DNA from 2 places in the Streptomyces sp. NPDC006691 genome. Region 2 is predicted to be linked to the other one. Evidence: riboswitches for the same ligand, from Rfam matches in the RefSeq annotation. Region 2 holds a riboswitch; the other holds the start of a gene.
What was found. Region 2 has a riboswitch for glycine ahead of gcvP (aminomethyl-transferring glycine dehydrogenase). Riboswitches for the same ligand answer to the same signal wherever they lie in the genome.

Region 1 (9,462 bases), on a different contig from region 2:
ACATTCCCCTTACGCGTGAGGGGAGTTGACCGGGTCTGTCCCGGTTGCGGCGCCGGACGGAGCGGAGCCCGGTACGCGGATCAGTACATGCGCGGGGCGGCGGGCGGATAGCCGTAGCCGGGCCCGCCGGGCGCCGGGGCGGCGTGCGCCTCGCGGTCGTAGAAGGGCCGGGTAGCGGCTTTCAGCCACATACCGACCGGGTCGTACTCGTCCGACATCGCGACGGTGGAGACCGCGAGGCCCTCCGGTACCGCGGGGATGGACTGCTGCATCATCGCCCGTACCGCGTCCACCGACTGCGGGCTGGTGTCGTAGAGGTCGAGCCCGATCGCCAGGTACGGCGTGCCGAGCGCGGGCTGAACCCAGGCGCGGCGCAGCGAGCGCACGGCCGGGGTGCGGTGCGCGTGCTGCGCGAGCAGGGCGTAGAACTGCGGGATCTCCACGGCCGGTTCGGACAGCCGCAGGGGGCCGGCCGGCATCCGGTCGAGGCCGGTGGCGATCCGGCGCAGATCCGTCCAGGGGATGCCGACGCCGCCGCCCGGGGCGTGTGGATTGAGCCAGATCCCGTAGTGATCGGGGTAGAGCGTGCGGGCGACGTCCAGGGCGCCGGTCACTTCGTGCGCCCGGTTCCAGCCGCTGGCGGAGAGCTCCTGCGCGGAGGTCACACAGGGCGCGTAGGAGACGCCGTCGACCTCCATGTTTCCGTACTGCGCGTCCGGGGAGCCCGGCCTGCCGTGCCACAGCAGCATCAGGATCCGGCCGGAGGCGGGCTCCGCGAGGGCGTGGAGCAGCGCCTCGTAGACGTCGTAGCGCCCGGGGGTCACCTGGCGCAGCATGTGCTCGACCTGCCCGGCCGCCGCGGTGCCTGACGCGCTCACCCTGGGTCCCGCCCCTCTTCGATCCACCGTGCCGACGTCTGCGCCGCCCCGCAGCCCCGGGCACACGCGTGCGGCCGCGGGGGTGCAAGGGTCATGAAACCAGGTTAAGCCGCCGTACAGACACCGCCATGACCCGGCGGGACCTGCCGCGACGCACCCGGTGGTTGCTACTGGGCCCGTGCGTAGAAGGGCCGCACGCGTTCGCGCATCCACGTGGCGACCGGGTCCTGGGTCACGTCCAGCAGGACGAGATTGACCGGCCAGCCGACCGGGACCCGGCCGAGCGCCCGGCCGAGCGCCTCCATGGGGGCGCCCCGGCCCGCCCCGTCCCAGGTGGCGAACTCCACGCCGATGAAGAGCGTGGGCGGCTCCCCCTCGATGGAGGCGAGCGCGCGACGGGCGCTGAGCACCACGCCGATCGCCTCGAACTCCTCGGCCGCCGCGGTCAGGAAGTCGACCGGCTCCTCCTGCCAGTCCGGCTCGAAGAGCCGTACCCGCGCGCCCGACGCGGGCCCGTCGAGCGCGGTGAGCCCGGTGCGGCACAGCTCGGCGACGGCGGGCGGGGGCAGCGGCATGCCCACCGCGCCCTCGGGGTTGACCACGATGCCGAGCCGCGGCGGCAGCCCGCGCGCGAACTCGACGGCAGGCGCGACGGCGAACGACATGTGGGAGCCGACGCAGTGCAGGAACTGCTGCTCGGAGCTGTAGACCGGGACATAGGGGGCGCCGTCGAGCTCCATGGTGGGGAGGTCGAGGTCCCTGCTGTCCTGGCCGCCGCCGTTGGGCAGCGGCACCCATACGGGATTGCGGCCGAGCACCTCTATGAGGCGGGGGCCCGCGTCGGGCTGCCCGACGGCCGCGGCGAGGACCTCTTCGAGCTCGTTGCCCGGCCAGCCTCCGCCGCCGTGCGGATGCGCGAACGTCTGCTCCGGAAAGTTCATGTGCCGTCCTTCTCCCCCGACTGCTGTCGTGCCCCTCGACCCTAACGTCGTGGGCACGACGCGGGGAAAGGGTGCCGGGAAATGGCCCGGCGCGCGCCACCGGGCGCTACTTCGTGAAGCCGATGCGGTGCAGTACCGAGGCCGACTCGCGGTCGAGCAGCACCGCGCTCGCGCAGCCGGTCGGCAGGTGTCCGGCCTCCACCCGCGCTATGAGGCGGCGGGCCGCGCCGCGGTGCCGGGCGAAGGCGTACCTGGACACCCAGCGGCCCCGGTCGGCCTGGCCCGCCAGGGCGGTGCCGGGCGGTACGTCGAGCACGACCAGGCGCAGCGCGCGCCCCCGGCGCCGGGCGCCCCGGCCCAGCCAGTGCCGCACCCAGGCCTGCGTCCCGCAGTCGTGGACGACGAGGCTGTCGCCGGAGCGCAGCGCCCACCAGGTCCTGGCGAAGTGCGCGGTGCGGGTGAGCGGGCGGTAGAGGGCGTACGGGATGCCGGGGAGCCGGCGCTGCCAGGCGAGGCGGGTGTCCTGCGAGTCGATGCGGCGGTCGGTGACGGTCCGGCGCATCAGGGTCGTCTTGCCGCTGCCCGGAAGACCCGACACCACCACGACGTCCCCCGCGTCGAAGAGCAGCTCCGGCGGCGTGCGCGCGGGCCGCCCGCGCAGATCCCGTACCGCCTCGCTCATCACCGGTCGCGACGGTGCCGCCGGGCCGGGCCCGTCCGCCGCGGGCGCCTCCCGCACCTGGCCCGTCTCGTGTCCAACCGTCATGGCACTCCCCCCTGTTCGGATCCCGGGACCCCTGCCCTGGAAGTGTAAAGAGACGGTAATAGAGCTCAAGCGATTTGCCGCTTCCGGGATGCGTGCAATGATGTGCGCGCCAACTGCATACCGGCCGTTCGAATCCGCGCGGGAGAGTCCTCAGCAGCTGTGAGCTGGGGCGCCGAAGGAGCAAGTTCCTCCCTTGAATCTCTCAGGCCCCGTACCGCGCGGGTGAGGCAGATCTGAAAAGCGGGCCGTCCCCTGCCGGGCGGTCCCACCCAAGGTGCAAGCCGTGCCGCGCGTGCGCGACGGTGAACCTCTCAGGTTCCGATGACAGATGGGGAGGATGTCCTCGACCGTCATGCCCCGGGACCTTGGAGCAACATCCATGAGCAACGCCCCCCGTCTGACCTCCCTCGATGCCCTGCATCGTGCGCTGGGCGCCACGATGACCGACTTCGCGGGCTGGGACATGCCGCTGCGGTACGGGAGCGAGCGCGACGAGCACAACGCCGTGCGCACCCGCGCCGGGCTCTTCGACCTGTCCCACATGGGCGAGATCACCGTCACCGGCCCCGAGGCGATGAAGGCCCTCAACTACGCGCTGGTGGGCAACATCGCCACCATCGGGCTCGGCCGCGCCCGGTACACGATGATCTGCCAGGAGGACGGCGGGATCGTCGACGACCTGATCGTCTACCGCCTGGGCGAGAGCGAGTACATGGTCGTCGCCAACGCGGGCAACGCGCAGATCGTGCTCGACGCGATCACCGAGCGCGCGGCCGGCTTCGACGCCGAGGTCCGCGACGACCGCGACGCCTACGCGCTGATCGCGGTGCAGGGCCCCGAGTCCCCCGGCATCCTGAAGTCCGTGACCGACGCCGACCTCGACGGCCTGAAGTACTACGCGGGCCTGCCCGGCACCGTCGCCGGTGTCCCCGCGCTGATCGCCCGCACCGGCTACACCGGTGAGGACGGCTTCGAGCTGTTCGTGGCGCCCGAGCACGCCGAGCGGCTGTGGCGGGCGCTGACCGAGGCCGGCCAGGACGCGGGCCTCGTGCCGTGCGGTCTGTCCTGCCGCGACACACTGCGCCTTGAGGCGGGCATGCCGCTGTACGGGCATGAGCTGACCACCGCGCTGACCCCGTTCGACGCGGGGCTGGGCCGGGTCGTGAAGTTCGAGAAGGACGGCGACTTCGTGGGCCGCACGGCGCTGGAGGCCGCCGCCGAGAAGGCCGAGGCCACCCCGCCGCGCAAGCTGGTCGGCCTGATCGCCGAGGGCCGCCGGGTGCCGCGCGCCGGGTTCTCGGTGGTGGCCGGCGGCGAGGTCGTCGGCGAGGTCACCTCGGGCGCCCCGTCCCCGACGCTCGGCAAGCCGATCGCGATCGCGTACGTGGACGCCGCGCACGCCGCGCCCGGCACCGCGGGGGTCGGCATCGACATCCGCGGCACGCACGAGGCGTACGAGGTCGTCGCGCTGCCCTTCTACAAGCGCCAGAAGTGACGCGCGCCTCCCTCCGGCCGCCCCCTTCCCGTCCCGCCGTCCGAGACACTCGTCAAGACCCCGTCACCAGCACTCCCCCGCGTACAGGAGAATTCAGGTCATGAGCAACCCGCAGCAGCTTCGCTACAGCAAGGAGCACGAGTGGCTGTCGGGCGCCGAGGACGGCGTCTCGACGGTCGGCATCACGGAGCACGCGGCCAACGCGCTCGGTGACGTGGTGTACGTACAGCTTCCGGAGGTGGGTGACACGGTGACCGCGGGCGAGACCTGCGGCGAGCTGGAGTCCACCAAGTCGGTCAGCGACCTGTACTCCCCGGTCACCGGCGAGGTCGTCGCGGCCAACCAGGACGTGGTGGACGACCCTTCGCTCGTCAACTCGGCCCCGTTCGAGGGCGGTTGGCTGTTCAAGGTGAAGGTCACGGACGAGCCGGGCGACCTGCTCTCCGCCGACGAGTACACCGACTTCGCCAGCTGACCTCAACCACAGGGATACAGGGATTCGTCTGATGTCGCTTCTGAACCAGCCCCTCCACGAGCTGGACCCGGACGTCGCCGCCGCCGTCGACGCCGAGCTCCTCCGTCAGCAGTCCACCCTCGAAATGATCGCCTCGGAGAACTTCGCTCCGGTCGCGGTCATGGAGGCCCAGGGCTCGGTCCTCACCAACAAGTACGCCGAGGGCTACCCGGGCCGCCGCTACTACGGCGGCTGCGAGCACGTCGACGTGGTCGAGCAGATCGCGATCGACCGCATCAAGGCGCTGTTCGGCGCCGAGGCCGCCAACGTCCAGCCGCACTCGGGCGCCCAGGCCAACGCGGCCGCGATGTTCGCGCTGCTCAAGCCGGGCGACACGATCATGGGTCTGAACCTGGCCCACGGCGGTCACCTGACCCATGGCATGAAGATCAACTTCTCCGGCAAGCTCTACAACGTGGTCCCGTACCACGTCGACGAGACCGGCGAGGTCGACATGGCCGAGGTCGAGCGCCTGGCCAAGGAGTCGAAGCCGAAGCTGATCGTGGCCGGCTGGTCCGCGTACCCGCGTCAGCTGGACTTCGCCGCCTTCCGCCGGATCGCGGACGAGGTCGGCGCCTTCCTGATGGTCGACATGGCCCACTTCGCGGGCCTGGTCGCCGCGGGTCTGCACCCCAACCCGGTGCCGCACGCCCACGTGGTGACCACCACCACGCACAAGACCCTCGGCGGTCCGCGCGGCGGTGTCATCCTGTCGACGCAGGAGCTCGCCAAGAAGATCAACTCGGCGGTCTTCCCGGGTCAGCAGGGCGGTCCCCTGGAGCACGTCATCGCGGCGAAGGCGGTGTCCTTCAAGGTCGCGGCCTCGCCCGAGTTCAAGGAGCGCCAGCAGCGCACCCTGGACGGCGCCCGGATCCTGGCCGAGCGCCTGGTCCAGGACGACGTGCGGGCCGTCGGCGTCGACGTCCTGACCGGCGGCACCGACGTGCACCTGGTCCTGGTGGACCTGCGCAACTCGGAGCTGGACGGCCAGCAGGCCGAGGACCGCCTCCACGAGGTCGGCATCACGGTCAACCGGAACGCCATCCCGAACGACCCGCGGCCGCCGATGGTGACCTCGGGCCTGCGGATCGGCACCCCGGCCCTCGCCACCCGCGGCTTCGGCGACGACGACTTCCGCGAGGTCGCCGACATCATCGCCGAGGCCCTGAAGCCGGACTTCGACCGGGCCGCCCTGGCCGCCCGGGTGTCCGCTCTGGCCGCCAAGCACCCGCTGTACCCCGGCCTGAAGTAGTTTCGTACGCTTTCGTTCTCGGTTCATTCCGTACGAAGCCCCGGGGCACCGCGCACACTGGGTAGTGAGCGCGGTGCCCCATCCCATGCTGTGCCAGCTTTGCTCTGCGATACCCCGGCAGACAACGGCGTCTTCCCACCCCCACAAGGAGTCTCCCGTGGCCATCTCGGTCTTCGACCTGTTCTCGATCGGCATCGGCCCGTCCAGCTCCCACACCGTCGGCCCGATGCGCGCGGCCCGGATGTTCGCCGCGCGGCTCAAGAACGAGGGCCTGATCGCCCACACCGCGCGGATACGGTCCGAGCTGTACGGCTCGCTCGGCGCGACCGGCCACGGCCACGGCACCCCGAAGGCGGTGCTGCTCGGCCTGGAGGGGGCGTCCCCGCGCACGGTCGACGTGGAGAACGCCGATGAGCGGGTGGAGAAGATCAAGGACTCCGGGCGGCTCAACGTCCTCGGCATGCACGAGATCGACTTCGCCTACGACGACGACCTGATCCTGCACCGCCGCAAGGCGCTGCCGTACCACGCCAACGGCATGACGGTCTTCGCCTACGACGTCGACGGCACGCTCCTCCTGGAGAAGACCTACTACTCGGTGGGCGGCGGCTTCGTGGTGGACGAGGACGCCGTGGCGGGCGAGAACCCGATCGTGCCGGACGACACCGTTCTCAAGCACCCCTTCCGCACCGGCGACGAGCTGCTCCGGCTCGCCAAGGACACCGGCCTCTCCATCTCCGCGCTGATGCTGGAGAACGAGAAGGCGTGGCGCACCGAGGACGAGATCCGCTCCGGACTCCTCGACATCTGGCGCGTCATGCAGGCCTGCGTCTCGCGCGGCATGTCCCGCGAGGGCATCCTGCCCGGCGGCCTCAAGGTCCGCCGCCGTGCCGCCAACACCGCCCGCCTGCTGCGTGCCGAGGGCAACCCCGAGGCGCACGCCATGGAGTGGGCGACGCTGTACGCGATGGCGGTCAACGAGGAGAACGCGGCAGGCGGCCGGGTCGTGACCGCGCCCACCAACGGCGCCGCGGGCATCATTCCGGCGGTCCTGCACTACTACATGAACTTCGTGCCCGGCGGCTCCCCGCAGGAGAAGGAGGACGGCATCGTCCGCTTCCTGCTCGCGGCCGGCGCGATCGGCATGCTGTTCAAGGAGAACGCCTCGATCTCCGGCGCCGAGGTCGGCTGCCAGGGCGAGGTCGGCTCCGCCTGCTCGATGGCGGCGGGCGCCCTCGCCGAGGTGCTCGGCGGCACCCCCGAGCAGGTCGAGAACGCGGCCGAGATCGGCATGGAGCACAACCTGGGCCTGACCTGCGACCCGGTCGGCGGCCTGGTCCAGATCCCGTGCATCGAGCGCAACGGCATGGCCGCGGTGAAGGCCGTCACCGCCGCCAAGATGGCGATGCGCGGTGACGGCAGCCACAAGGTGTCCCTGGACAAGGTCATCAAGACGATGAAGGAGACGGGGGCCGACATGAGCGTCAAGTACAAGGAGACGGCCCGCGGCGGCCTCGCCGTCAACATCATCGAGTGCTGAGCCGCTCCCGCGGCTCCGCTCAGGCGGAGTGCGCCGCCGGGCGCTCCCTGGGGGCCGCCGCCAGGGCCGCGGCGACCTCCTCCTTGTTGCCGCGCAGGCCGTAGACGGGGGTCGCGGGCTGCTGGCGCCAGGAGTCGTCGATGCCGCCCGTGTCCACGGTGTCGAAGCCCAGCTCGTCGACGAGTTCGCGGACCAGCCGCTTGGCGGCCGCGTCGTCGCCCGCGATGGGCACGGCGACCCGGTCCGGGGCGCCCTGGGGGCGCGGCCGGTCCAGGAGGTCCTGCGCGTACGTGCCGTTGAAGACCTTGATCACCGGGTGGCCGATGTGCTGCTCGGTCCAGCGGCTTTCGGGGAGCCCGTCCTCGATCGCGTCGATCCGGCCGTCGCGTTCCTTCGGGTAGTAGTTCCCGGTGTCGATGACGGCGAGGCCTTCGGCGGCCTTGTCGAACAGGCCCTTGGGCAGGGCGGGGACGTTCTTCAGCGGGATGGTGACCACGACGACCTGGGCGCCGTCGGCCGCCTCGGCGACGGTGACCGGCGTCGCGCCGGTCTCCTCCGCGAGCGCGGAAAGGGTCTCTGGGCCACGGGAGTTGGCGACGGACACCTGGTGGCCGAGCGCGGTGAGGCGGCGGGTCAGGTTGCCGCCGATGTTGCCCGCGCCGATGATGCCGATCTTCATGAGCTGGCCTTCCGGAGTTGGTGCGTTGGCACGCTCCGCAAACCTGCGGCCACTGCGCGTTATTCCGGCCCGGCACCGGTGGCGTTCCGCCGCGGCGATTTCACGCCACCGGCACCGTTCGGGGTCACTTGTTCAGGGACGCCCAGAACTCCTCGAAGGAGAGCTTGCCGTCGCCGTTGGCGTCCTTGGCCCTGATGATGGCCTGGGCCACGGTCTCGGTGACGTGGAAGTCGCCCAGCTGCGCCATGACCGCCTTGTACTCGCTCGCGGTGACGCGTCCGTCGCCGTCGACGTCGAGCTTCGCGAACGCCTTGCGCGCCTCTTCGATGTCCGCCACTGGGTCCACCCCTTTGTTGGTGCTACTGCTTGGTGCTTTTCTGACGCCGGTCAGATTAGCCGCCGATGCACGCGCGCCGTGCGGCGGCCAGGGCTTCGCGGGGCGCCACGGGTGGAGACTCGCCGCGTCGACGCGGGCCGCTGGGAGGCCGCCATCGAGCTCGACGAGTCCGCGCGCGGCCGGGGCCTGGGTATCCAACTCGACCTCACCGCACGGTACTTGGCGCCGGACGCGGTGCTCTGGGCCCAGCAGTCCCGGGGGAACGCGCGCAGCGTGCGCACCTTCCAGGCCGCCGGTTTCCGGCCGGTCGGCGCCGAGGCGCTGCTCCTCGCGCACTGACCGCAGTACCGCCCGTCCGGCCCCTGACCCTGACTGTTCGCCATACACGGAGGACGCTTTTCCGCCCGACAAAGAGGAGTTCACGCCAACTTCACGGCGCCACTTCCTCACGCTCCGCCACTGATGGATAACTTCATGCTGTCGCCGCCACACCGGGAGCACAGGGCACCCAGGGACTAGCGGCGCTGGGGCGTTACAGCTGTGGCCATCACAACTGAAGCATTCACCGTGCAGCCCTTCACACGAAGTTGCCACCACATATGGGACGAGGGCGACCACGTCCTCATCGGTGTGAGTCCGGGTAACAGCTACTTCAGCGCCGGGCGCATCACCGAACTCGTCCGTTGGGCTTCGGCACGGTTCTCCCGCATCGACATCGTGTACGCCGACCTCCATGTGGCCGAGCTGTTCGGCGCGCTCGGCTACGAGCGGGAACACGCGGCCCGCCGGGCCACCAAGGAGCTGAAGGCGGTGCGCCGCAGGGTCCTGCGCGGCGTCGAGGAGGCGGACCCGCAGGGCACACCGGTCGATGTGCACGGCCTCTCGGAGTTCGCCGGGAACCCCGTGTACGAGCTGCTGCACCGCCGGGTGCGGCACTTCCTCGCCACCGACCCGCACTTCCGCGCCGGCTGCGAACGCATGGCGGCGCACTTCCTCTCCAGGAAGGTCGGCGAGCCCGCCGTGAGCGCGCGGCAGCTCTCGGCGTGTCTCGACTACATCG
Region 2 (9,462 bases):
GCCGTACTTGGCCTCGTCGTGGGAGTCGTGGTCGGACTTTTCGTCCGGCCCGAGGTGCCTGCGGTGGTCGAGCCGTATCTGCCGATCGCCGTGGTCGCGGCGCTCGACGCGGTCTTCGGAGGACTTCGGGCCATGCTCGACGGCATCTTCGTGGACAAGGTCTTCGTGGTCTCCTTCCTGTCGAACGTCGTGGTCGCTGCGCTGATCGTGTTCCTGGGCGACAAGTTGGGCGTCGGTGCGCAGCTGTCGACCGGTGTGGTCGTGGTGCTCGGCATCCGGATCTTCTCCAACGCGGCCGCCATCCGCCGGCACGTCTTCAGGGCCTGAGGCCGATGAGCGACGTGGAAAAGAACACCGATCAGGGTGACGGCGGCGAGGAGCGGCCCGTCGACGCGCCGGGTGAATCCGCCGAGTCGAAGCCTCCATTGACGGGGCGTCAGCGGCTCGCCGCGGGCTTGTGGCCGCCGCGGGTCAGCCGGGCGCAGCTCATCGTGGCACTGCTGCTCTTCGTCCTCGGCCTCGGGCTCGCCATCCAGGTCCGCTCCAACAGCGACAACAGCGCGCTGCGCGGCGCCCGCCAGGAGGACCTGGTGCGCATCCTGGACGAACTGGATTCCCGCACCAAGCGTCTTGAGGACGAGAAGCAGCGTCTGGACGGCCAGCGCACCGAGCTGGAGACCAGCTCCAACCAGGCGGAAGAGGCGCGCAAGCAGACCGTGGAGAAGGAGCAGCAGCTCGGCATCCTGGCCGGCACGGTCGCGGCGCAGGGCCCCGGCATCACGTTGACGATCAGCGACCCCAAGGGCGCCGTCGAGTCCGACAAGGTACTTGACACGGTGCAGGAGCTGCGTGCGGCGGGCGCCGAGGCGATCCAGGTCAATGACGTCCGCGTGGTGGCCAATACGTACTTCTCCGACGAGACCGGCGGCATCGGGGTGGACGGAACCAAGGTCACCGCCCCGTACGTCTTCAAGGTGATCGGCAGGCCGCAGGATCTGGAGCCGGCGCTCAACATCCCTGGTGGAGTGGTGCAGACTCTGGAGAAGGAGCAGGCCACGGCTACAGTGGCCCGCTCGGAGAAGATCATCGTGAACGCCTTGCGAGCGGCGAAGCGGCCTGACTACGCTCAGTCGTCCTCGCACTGATGGGGGCATGCGTGAGAGCTGCCGCACAAGGGCAGGACGTTGCGGGGGGTCGCCGCTCCGTAACAGTGGTGCGTGGTGGAAACTGTTTGGCGGATACGGACGTTGTGAGAGTGTCCGGGTCGGCCGGTGTGTTGATTCTGGGTTCGTCCTGCCCCACGGGCGGGTCTATTTCGGTCAAGGGGAATCGCCCGTGAAGTTGTTTGCGAAGTTGTTCGGCAAGAGCGCACGCCAGGACGGCGGCAGCGCCGCCAGGCACCGTGCTCAGCGCCCCGGAGAGCCGGAGGAGCAGGGCGGCGAGCGCCCGCTGTTCCGCGATGAGGTGGCTGGTCCCGGAGGCGACATTTCGGGCGCGTCGTCTGTTGACCCCGCGGGTGCAGGGCGCATAGGTTTCGGGGAACCGTCAACCTCACGTTCGGGTGGAGGGTTTGGCTCCGACCCGTATGCCACCAGCGCCCACGCGGTGCCGCCGCGGCAGGAGGATCCGTCGATGTCGGGCATGCCTGTTTGTACGAGGTGCGGGCACACCAATCCCGCGGCCAGCCGCTTCTGCTCCAACTGTGGCGCTCCGCTGCGGCCCGGTGTCGTCCCGGAGCGTGCCTCCGAGACCACCTCGACCATCTCCATCTCCGGCCTTGAGGCATACGACGCCGAGGTGACGGGCCAGACACAGGTGCCGTCGCTCTCCCCGGAGGCGCAGGCCGCCGTGGACGCCCTGCCGCTGGGCTCCGCCCTGCTGGTGGTGCGCCGCGGGCCGAACTCGGGAAGCCGCTTCCTCCTGGACGGCGAGCTGACCACGGCCGGCCGTCATCCGCAGAGCGACATCTTCCTCGACGACGTGACGGTCTCGCGCCGCCACGTGGAGTTCCGGCGCGGTCCCGACGGGCGTTTCACCGTCTCCGACGTCGGCAGCCTCAACGGCACCTATGTGAACCGAGAGCGCATCGACTCCGTCGACCTGACCAACGGCGACGAGGTCCAGATCGGCAAGTACCGGCTGGTCTTCTACGCGAGCCAGCGCGCGCTCTGAGCCACGGCCAGGGAAGGTCCAAGCTGTGCAGACACCGACGGGCGGTGCCGGATCCGGCACCGCCACCGCGGGCGGCCGGATGATGAGTATCGGCGGCGTGCTCAATCAGCTGCGTGACGAATTTCCCGAAGTGACGATCTCGAAGATCCGGTTCCTGGAGTCCGAGGGCCTGGTGGAGCCCCGGCGTACGCCGTCGGGGTACCGCAAGTTCAGCCCCGAGGACGTCGAGCGGCTCGCCCAGGTGCTGCGGATGCAGCGGGATCACTATCTGCCGCTCAAGGTGATCCGGGAGCACCTGGACGCCCTGGCGCGCGGCGAGCAGCCCTCGCTGCCGTCCGGCGGTGCTCCCCGTGAGTTCCTCGACGGGCTGGGCGAGCCGGAGGCGGAGCGCCCCACGGCCGCCCGGGTGGGCCGTGCCGAGCTCGTGGCGGCCGCGGAGGTCACCGAGGCGGAGCTGGCCGAGTGGGAGTCCTACGGGCTCGTCACGGCCGGCCCCGACGGTGGTTTCGACGCCGAATCGGTGAATGTGGCACGCCTTGTGGCGGATATGGGCAGGTTCGGTCTGGAACCACGGCATCTGCGCGCCATGAAGGCCGCGGCCGACCGTGAGGCCGGCCTGGTCGAGCAAGTGGTGGCGCCCCTGCGATTGCACCGGAATCCGCAGACCAGGGCCCATGCGGAGGCCACCACGAAAGAGCTGGCGGCGCTCTCGGTAAGGCTTCACGCGGCGCTCGTGCAGACGGCTCTGGGTGTCCGGCTTCACTGATCTTGTAGGTGCCCGACTACCCAAACCTGCCGAGCACGTCCTAGGGTTGCTGTGTGAACGAGCTCGACGTCGTGGGTGTCCGGGTGGAAATGCCCTCCAACCAACCGATCGTGCTCCTGCGTGAAGTGGGAGGCGATCGGTACCTCCCCATTTGGATCGGTCCGGGGGAGGCGACCGCGATCGCCTTCGCCCAGCAGGGGATGGCGCCGGAGCGGCCGCTGACGCACGACCTTTTCAAGGACGTCCTTGAGGCCGTGGGCCAGGAGCTGACCGAGGTCCGCATCACTGATCTGCGCGAAGGCGTCTTCTACGCGGAGCTGGTCTTTGCCAGTGGGGTCGAGGTGAGCGCACGGCCGTCCGACGCCATAGCGCTGGCCCTGCGCACCGGCACGCCGATCTACGGCAGTGACGGGGTCCTTGATGACGCGGGAATCGCCATCCCGGACGAGCAGGAGGACGAGGTGGAGAAGTTCCGTGAGTTCCTCGACCAGATCTCGCCCGAGGACTTCGGCACCAACAGCCAGTGATCACCAGTAGCCAGTGAGCACCAGCAGCCAAAGATCACGAGCGGCCAGGGATCACCAGCGGTCGATGTGCAGCGCAACCGCGTGAGCACCGACGAGCGAGTGGTCCGGCGGCCGTCGGAGTGGCTGGGTGCGCCGCGTGCACGCCGGAGTGGTTTCGGCGCATTCGAGTAGCCTTTCCCGCAAGAGAGACACGGGAAACCACTCTCAGGGTGATTATCACTCGGCGTGCCGAGTGTGGCGATCGTTGACGCACCCCGAGTGACTGCCTACCGTCGAGTGGGCAGGTCAAGGACGGAGGGTCGGCGTGAGTATGAGCGGCGACGGTACGGCAGGGGGCGCTCCCGGACTCGGTTCGGGGGAGAGCGGGCCGTACCCGCTCCACAACAGTGCGGTCGACCCGTGTACCGAAACGATCGGATACCGGGGCCCGACCGCGTGTGCGGCGGCGGGGATCACCTACCGACAGCTGGACTACTGGGCGCGCACCGGCCTGGTCGAGCCGAGTGTGCGTCCGGCCTACGGTTCGGGCACCCAGCGTCTCTACAGCTTCCGGGACGTCGTCGTCCTGAAGATCGTCAAGCGTTTCCTCGACACCGGGGTGGCCCTCCAGAACATCCGCGCCGCCGTGCAGCACCTGCGGGAGCGCGGCTTTCGCGATCTGGAGCGGATGACGCTGATGAGCGACGGGGCCACCGTGTACGAGTGCTCGTCCCCGGACGAGGTGGTGAACCTCCTCCAGGGCGGCCAGGGCGTCTTCGGTATCGCCGTGGGCGTGGTGTGGCGGGATGTCGAGGCCGCGCTCTCCCAGCTGCACGGCGAACGCGTGGACACCGGCGAGACCCTCGTCGGCAACAACCCGGCCGACGAGCTGGCCAGGCGGCGCAACCGCGCGGTCTGATCCCCGGCGGCGCCGCCGGGGCCGATTGTCAGTGGCGTGAGGCAGCATCAGTGATGTGAGAGCCGCGCCGACCATCCTGCATCTCGACATGGATGCCTTCTTCGCCGCCGCAGAGCAGGCGTCGAAGCCGAGCCTGCGCGGAAAGCCGGTCGTCGTGGGCGGTCTCGGGCCGCGCGGGGTGGTCTCGACGGCCTCGTACGAGGCGAGACGCTTCGGGGTGCGCTCGGCGATGCCGATGGCGCAGGCCCGGCGGCTCTGTCCCAACGCGGCCTATCTGGTGCCCCGCTTCCAGCTGTACCGCACCGTCAGCGAGCAGGTGATGGAGTTGCTCGGGCGGCTGTCCCCGCTGGTCGAGCCGCTGAGTCTGGACGAGGCCTTCGTGGACCTGGAGGCCGGGGGCGTGGCCTTCGAGTCGGCCGGCGCACGTGCGGCCGGGGAGCGGCTGCGCAGGGACATCAGGGCGGTCACCGGGCTGAGCGGGTCGGTCGGCCTCGCCGGATCCAAGATGCTGGCCAAGATCGCCTCGGAGGAGGCCAAGCCCGACGGTCTGGTGCTGATAGAGCCCGGCACCGAGCGCCGGCTCCTCGCGCCGATGTCGGTGCGCATCCTGCCGGGCGTGGGCCCGGCCACCGGGGAGCATCTGCGCCGGGCCGGGATGACCACCGTGTCCGACCTGGTCGAGGCGGGTGAGGACGAGCTCGTACGACTCCTGGGCAAGTCGCACGGCGCCTCGCTGCACCGGATGGCGACGGGGTACGACGACCGCCCCGTAGTGGCCGAGCGGGACGCGAAGTCGGTCTCGGTGGAGGACACCTTCGATGTGGACCTGCACGACCGGCTGAGGATCACCATGGAGGTGGGGCGGCTCGCCGACCGGTGTGTCCAGCGCCTGCGGGCGTCGGGACACTCGGGCCGCACCATCGTGCTCAAGGTCCGGCGGTATGACTTCTCCACGCTGACCCGCTCCGAGACCCTGCGCGGGCCCACCGACGACCCCGGCGTGGTCCGGGAGGCCGCCGCACGGCTCCTGGAGGCGGTGGACACCACGGGCGGGGTGCGTCTGCTCGGTGTCGGTGTCAGCGGGCTCGCCGACTTCACACAGGAGGACCTGTTCGCGCAGGCCGCGGGGGTGCGGGCCGTGGAGGAACCGGTGGGACCGGTGGGGTCGACAGGGCCGTCAGGGCCGGTGGGTGAGGAGGCCGCCCCCGGGGCCGAGGCGGAGCCTCAGCCCCCCGAGGACCCGGCGCAGCGCCGCTGGCTGGCCGGGCATGACGTACGGCATGCCGAGTACGGGCCCGGCTGGGTGCAGGGCAGCGGCGTCGGGCGGGTCACCGTGCGCTTCGAGACGCCGACGGCGAAGGGGCCCGGGCGGGTGAGGACGTTCCGGGTGGACGACCCCGGCCTTGAGCCCGCGGAGCCGCTGCCGCTGGTGGAGCCGGCCGATACGGAGGGCGGGGACGTGGGCGGGGCCGGAGCGGAGCCGGAGGGGGTGGCGGAGGCCGGGGTGGCGGAGGCTCAGGATTCGCCGTTGGCGAGCCGGCCGAAGTCCCGGTCGGAGGGCGGCGGGCCGGGTTCGGGGGCCGCGATGTCCAGACCGTAGTGGTGGTAGAGCTGGAGCTCCTGTTCCGGTGAGAGATGGCGGCCCACGCCGAAGTCCGGCGCGTCCTTGATCAGGGCTCGGTCGTACGGCACGCGGAGCGTCTCGTCGACCAGCGTGCTGGGCTCCAGCGGGACGAAGGCGTCCCGGCTGAACAGGCCGGTGCGCACCGCGGCCCACTCGGGCGCGCCCGTGGCGTCGTCCAGGTAGACCTCGTCCACCGTCCCGATCTTGTGCCCATTGCGGTCGTATGCCTTGCGGCCGATCAGGCTGCGCGGATCGATATCGGTCTGCACGGTCCCTCCAATTGGTCGCAACTGGTTACAACTGCTCCATAAGCACTACGAAAGTGCACATCCCGGGTGTTGGCCACTTGAGCAGGTGAACAAAGAATCGAGCTCGGGCCTCGCTGGTAGGCTGGCAGACGGCTGCTGACCCCGTGCGGGAGAGTCCTCCGAAGAGCTCACCGAGTTCTCGGCGGACGCCGAAGGAGCAAATCCTCCCCGGAATCTCTCAGGCCCACGGACCGCACGGACGAGGTCACTCTGGAAAGCAGGACGGGGGACGTACGGGCACTTCGGCCCGGGCGGAACCTTTCCTCACCGACGGTGAAAACCGGGTCGCCGCCGTGCGCCCCCGGTGAAGCTCTCAGGTTGAGATGACAGAGGGGGAGGCCGTCCGGGTACCCGCGCCGTGGTGCCCCTCGCAGGTCGTGCGACCAGGAGGCCTCCGTAATGACCGCCAACCGCATTCCGCTCAGCCAGCTGGAGCGTGGCATCCCCTTCGAGCAGCGCCACATCGGGCCCGATGCCGAGGCACAGGCCAAGATGCTCGCGCAGGTCGGCTACGGCTCGCTCGACGAGCTGACCGCCGCCGCCGTCCCCGAGGTCATCAAGAGCGCCGGGGCGCTGGGCCTGCCCGAGGCGCGGACCGAGGCCGAGGTGCTCGCCGAGCTGCGCCGGCTCGCGGACCGCAACCAGGTGCTCGCCCCGATGATCGGCCTCGGTTACTACGGCACCTTCACGCCGCCGGTGATCCTGCGCAACGTCATGGAGAACCCGGCCTGGTACACGGCGTACACGCCCTACCAGCCGGAGATCTCGCAGGGCCGCCTGGAGGCGCTGCTCAACTTCCAGACCATGGTGGCCGAGCTGACCGGCCTGCCGACCTCCGGCGCCTCGCTGCTCGACGAGGGCACCGCGGCCGCCGAGGCGCTCGCCCTCTCGCGGCGCGTGGGCAAGGTCAAGGGCGGGGTGTTCCTGGTGGACGCCGACACCCTGCCGCAGACCGTCGCGGTGATCCAGACCCGCGCCGAGCCGACCGGTGTCGAGGTCGTCGTCGCCGACCTGAGCGACGGCATCCCCGCCGAGGCCGCCGAGCGCGGCGTCTTCGGCGTGCTGCTCCAGTACCCGGGCGCCTCCGGCCGGGTCCGCGACCTCAAGCCGGTCATCGACGCGGCGCACGAGCTGGGCGCGATCGTCACGGTCGCCGCCGACCTGCTGGCGCTCACCCTGCTCGCCTCGCCGGGCTCGCTCGGCGCGGACATCGCCGTCGGCACCACCCAGCGCTTCGGCGTCCCGATGGGCTTCGGCGGACCGCACGCCGGTTTCATGGCGGTCCAGGAGAAGTTCGCCCGCAGCCTGCCGGGCCGCCTCGTCGGCGTGTCCGTCGACGCCGACGGCAACAAGGCGTACCGCCTGGCCCTCCAGACCCGCGAGCAGCACATCCGCCGCGAGAAGGCCACCAGCAACATCTGCACCGCACAGGTGCTGCTCGCCGTGATGGCCGGGATGTACGCCGTCTACCACGGCCCGGACGGCCTGAAGCAGATCGCGCAGCGCACCCACCGCTACGCCGTCGTCCTCGCCGAGGGCCTGAAGGCCGCCGGCGTCGACGTCGCCCACGGCGCCTACTTCGACACGCTGACCGTGCGCGTCCCGGGCAAGGCCGCCGAGGCCGTCAAGGCCGCGCGTCAGGGCGGGGTCAACCTGTACCTGGTCGACGCCGACACCGTCTCCTTCGCCTGCGACGAGACCACCACGCGGGCCCAACTGGCCGCCGTCTGGGCCGCGTTCGGGGTGGACGCCGATGTGGAGGCGCTGGACACCACGGCCGCCGACACCCTGCCGGCCGCGCTGCTGCGCACCGACGAGTACCTGACCCACCCGGTCTTCCACCAGCACCGCTCCGAGACCGCGATGCTGCGCTACCTGCGCAAGCTGGCCGACCGCGACTACGCGCTCGACCGCGGCATGATCCCGCTCGGCTCCTGCACGATGAAGCTGAACGCGACCACCGAGATGGAGCCGGTGACCTGGCCCGAGTTCGGGCAGATCCACCCCTTCGCGCCGGTCGAGCAGGCCGCTGGCTACCTCACGCTCATCCGTGAGCTGGAGGAGCGCCTCGCCGAGGTCACCGGATACGACGCGGTGTCCATCCAGCCCAACGCCGGTTCGCAGGGCGAGCTCGCGGGTCTGCTCGCGGTGCGCGCCTACCACCGTGCCAACGGCGACACCCAGCGCACCATCTGCCTCATCCCGTCCTCCGCGCACGGCACCAACGCCGCGAGCGCCGTGATGGCCGGCATGAAGGTCGTGGTCGTCAAGACCGCCGACGACGGCGAGGTCGACGCCGACGACCTGCGCGCCAAGATCGAGCAGTACCGCGACGAGCTCTCGGTGCTGATGATCACCTACCCGTCCACGCACGGGGTGTTCGAGGAGCACGTCGCCGACATCTGCGCCCTGGTCCACGAGGCCGGCGGCCAGGTCTACGTGGACGGCGCCAACCTCAACGCCCTGGTGGGCCTCGCCAAGCCGGGCAAGTTCGGCGGCGATGTCTCGCACCTCAACCTGCACAAGACGTTCTGCATCCCGCACGGCGGCGGCGGTCCCGGCGTCGGCCCGGTCGGTGTGCGCGCGCACCTCGCCCCGTACCTGCCCAACCACCCGCTCCAGCCGACCGCCGGTCCCGAGACGGGAGTCGGCCCGATCTCGGCCGCCCCGTGGGGCTCTGCCGGCATCCTGCCGATCTCGTGGGCGTACGTACGTCTCATGGGCGGCGAGGGCCTCAAGCGGGCGACGCAGGTGGCGGTGCTCGCCGCGAACTACATCGCCAAGCGCCTGGAGCCGCACTACCCGGTGCTCTATACGGGCCCCAACGGTCTTGTCGCGCACGAGTGCATCGTGGACCTGCGGCCGCTCTCCAAGGCGACCGGCGTCAGCGTCGACGACATCGCCAAGCGCCTGATCGACTACGGCTTCCACGCGCCGACCATGTCGTTCCCGGTGGCCGGCACGCTGATGATCGAGCCCACCGAGTCCGAGGACCTGGGCGAGATCGACCGGTTCTGCGACACGATGATCGCGATCCGCGGCGAGATCGAGAAGGTCGCCTCCGGCGTCTGGCCGGCCGACGACAATCCGCTGGCCAACGCCCCGCACACCGCGGCCGCGCTCGGCGGCGAGTGGAACCACGCCTACAGCCGCGAGGACGCCGTCTT

Region 1: another riboswitch for glycine. It lies ahead of gcvT (glycine cleavage system aminomethyltransferase GcvT); the one in region 2 lies ahead of gcvP (aminomethyl-transferring glycine dehydrogenase).

Annotation. Positions count from the first base shown of each region.
Region 1 is NZ_JBIAGW010000014.1:118,840-128,301, reverse strand. It holds gene ACFYNP_RS27365 (enhanced serine sensitivity protein SseB C-terminal domain-containing protein) at 81-878, opposite strand; gene ACFYNP_RS27360 (enhanced serine sensitivity protein SseB) at 1,046-1,819, opposite strand; gene ACFYNP_RS27355 (AAA family ATPase) at 1,926-2,585, opposite strand; glycine riboswitch at 2,715-2,812, shown strand; gene gcvT (glycine cleavage system aminomethyltransferase GcvT) at 2,965-4,080, shown strand; gene gcvH (glycine cleavage system protein GcvH) at 4,181-4,555, shown strand; gene glyA (serine hydroxymethyltransferase) at 4,587-5,846, shown strand; gene ACFYNP_RS27335 (L-serine ammonia-lyase) at 6,004-7,386, shown strand; gene ACFYNP_RS27330 (NADPH-dependent F420 reductase) at 7,406-8,128, opposite strand; gene ACFYNP_RS27325 (EF-hand domain-containing protein) at 8,190-8,402, opposite strand; partial or broken gene ACFYNP_RS27320 (GNAT family N-acetyltransferase) at 8,535-8,741, shown strand; gene ACFYNP_RS27315 (tRNA-dependent cyclodipeptide synthase) at 8,943-9,462, shown strand, end outside.
Region 2 is NZ_JBIAGW010000027.1:59,017-68,478, reverse strand. It holds gene ACFYNP_RS35105 (small basic family protein) at 1-327, shown strand, start outside; gene ACFYNP_RS35100 (DUF881 domain-containing protein) at 333-1,145, shown strand; gene ACFYNP_RS35095 (FHA domain-containing protein) at 1,153-2,172, shown strand; gene ACFYNP_RS35090 (MerR family transcriptional regulator) at 2,252-2,938, shown strand; gene ACFYNP_RS35085 (bifunctional nuclease family protein) at 2,992-3,465, shown strand; gene ACFYNP_RS35080 (MerR family transcriptional regulator) at 3,776-4,363, shown strand; gene ACFYNP_RS35075 (DNA polymerase IV) at 4,419-5,963, shown strand; gene ACFYNP_RS35070 (PRC-barrel domain-containing protein) at 5,879-6,268, opposite strand; glycine riboswitch at 6,393-6,499, shown strand; gene gcvP (aminomethyl-transferring glycine dehydrogenase) at 6,695-9,462, shown strand, end outside.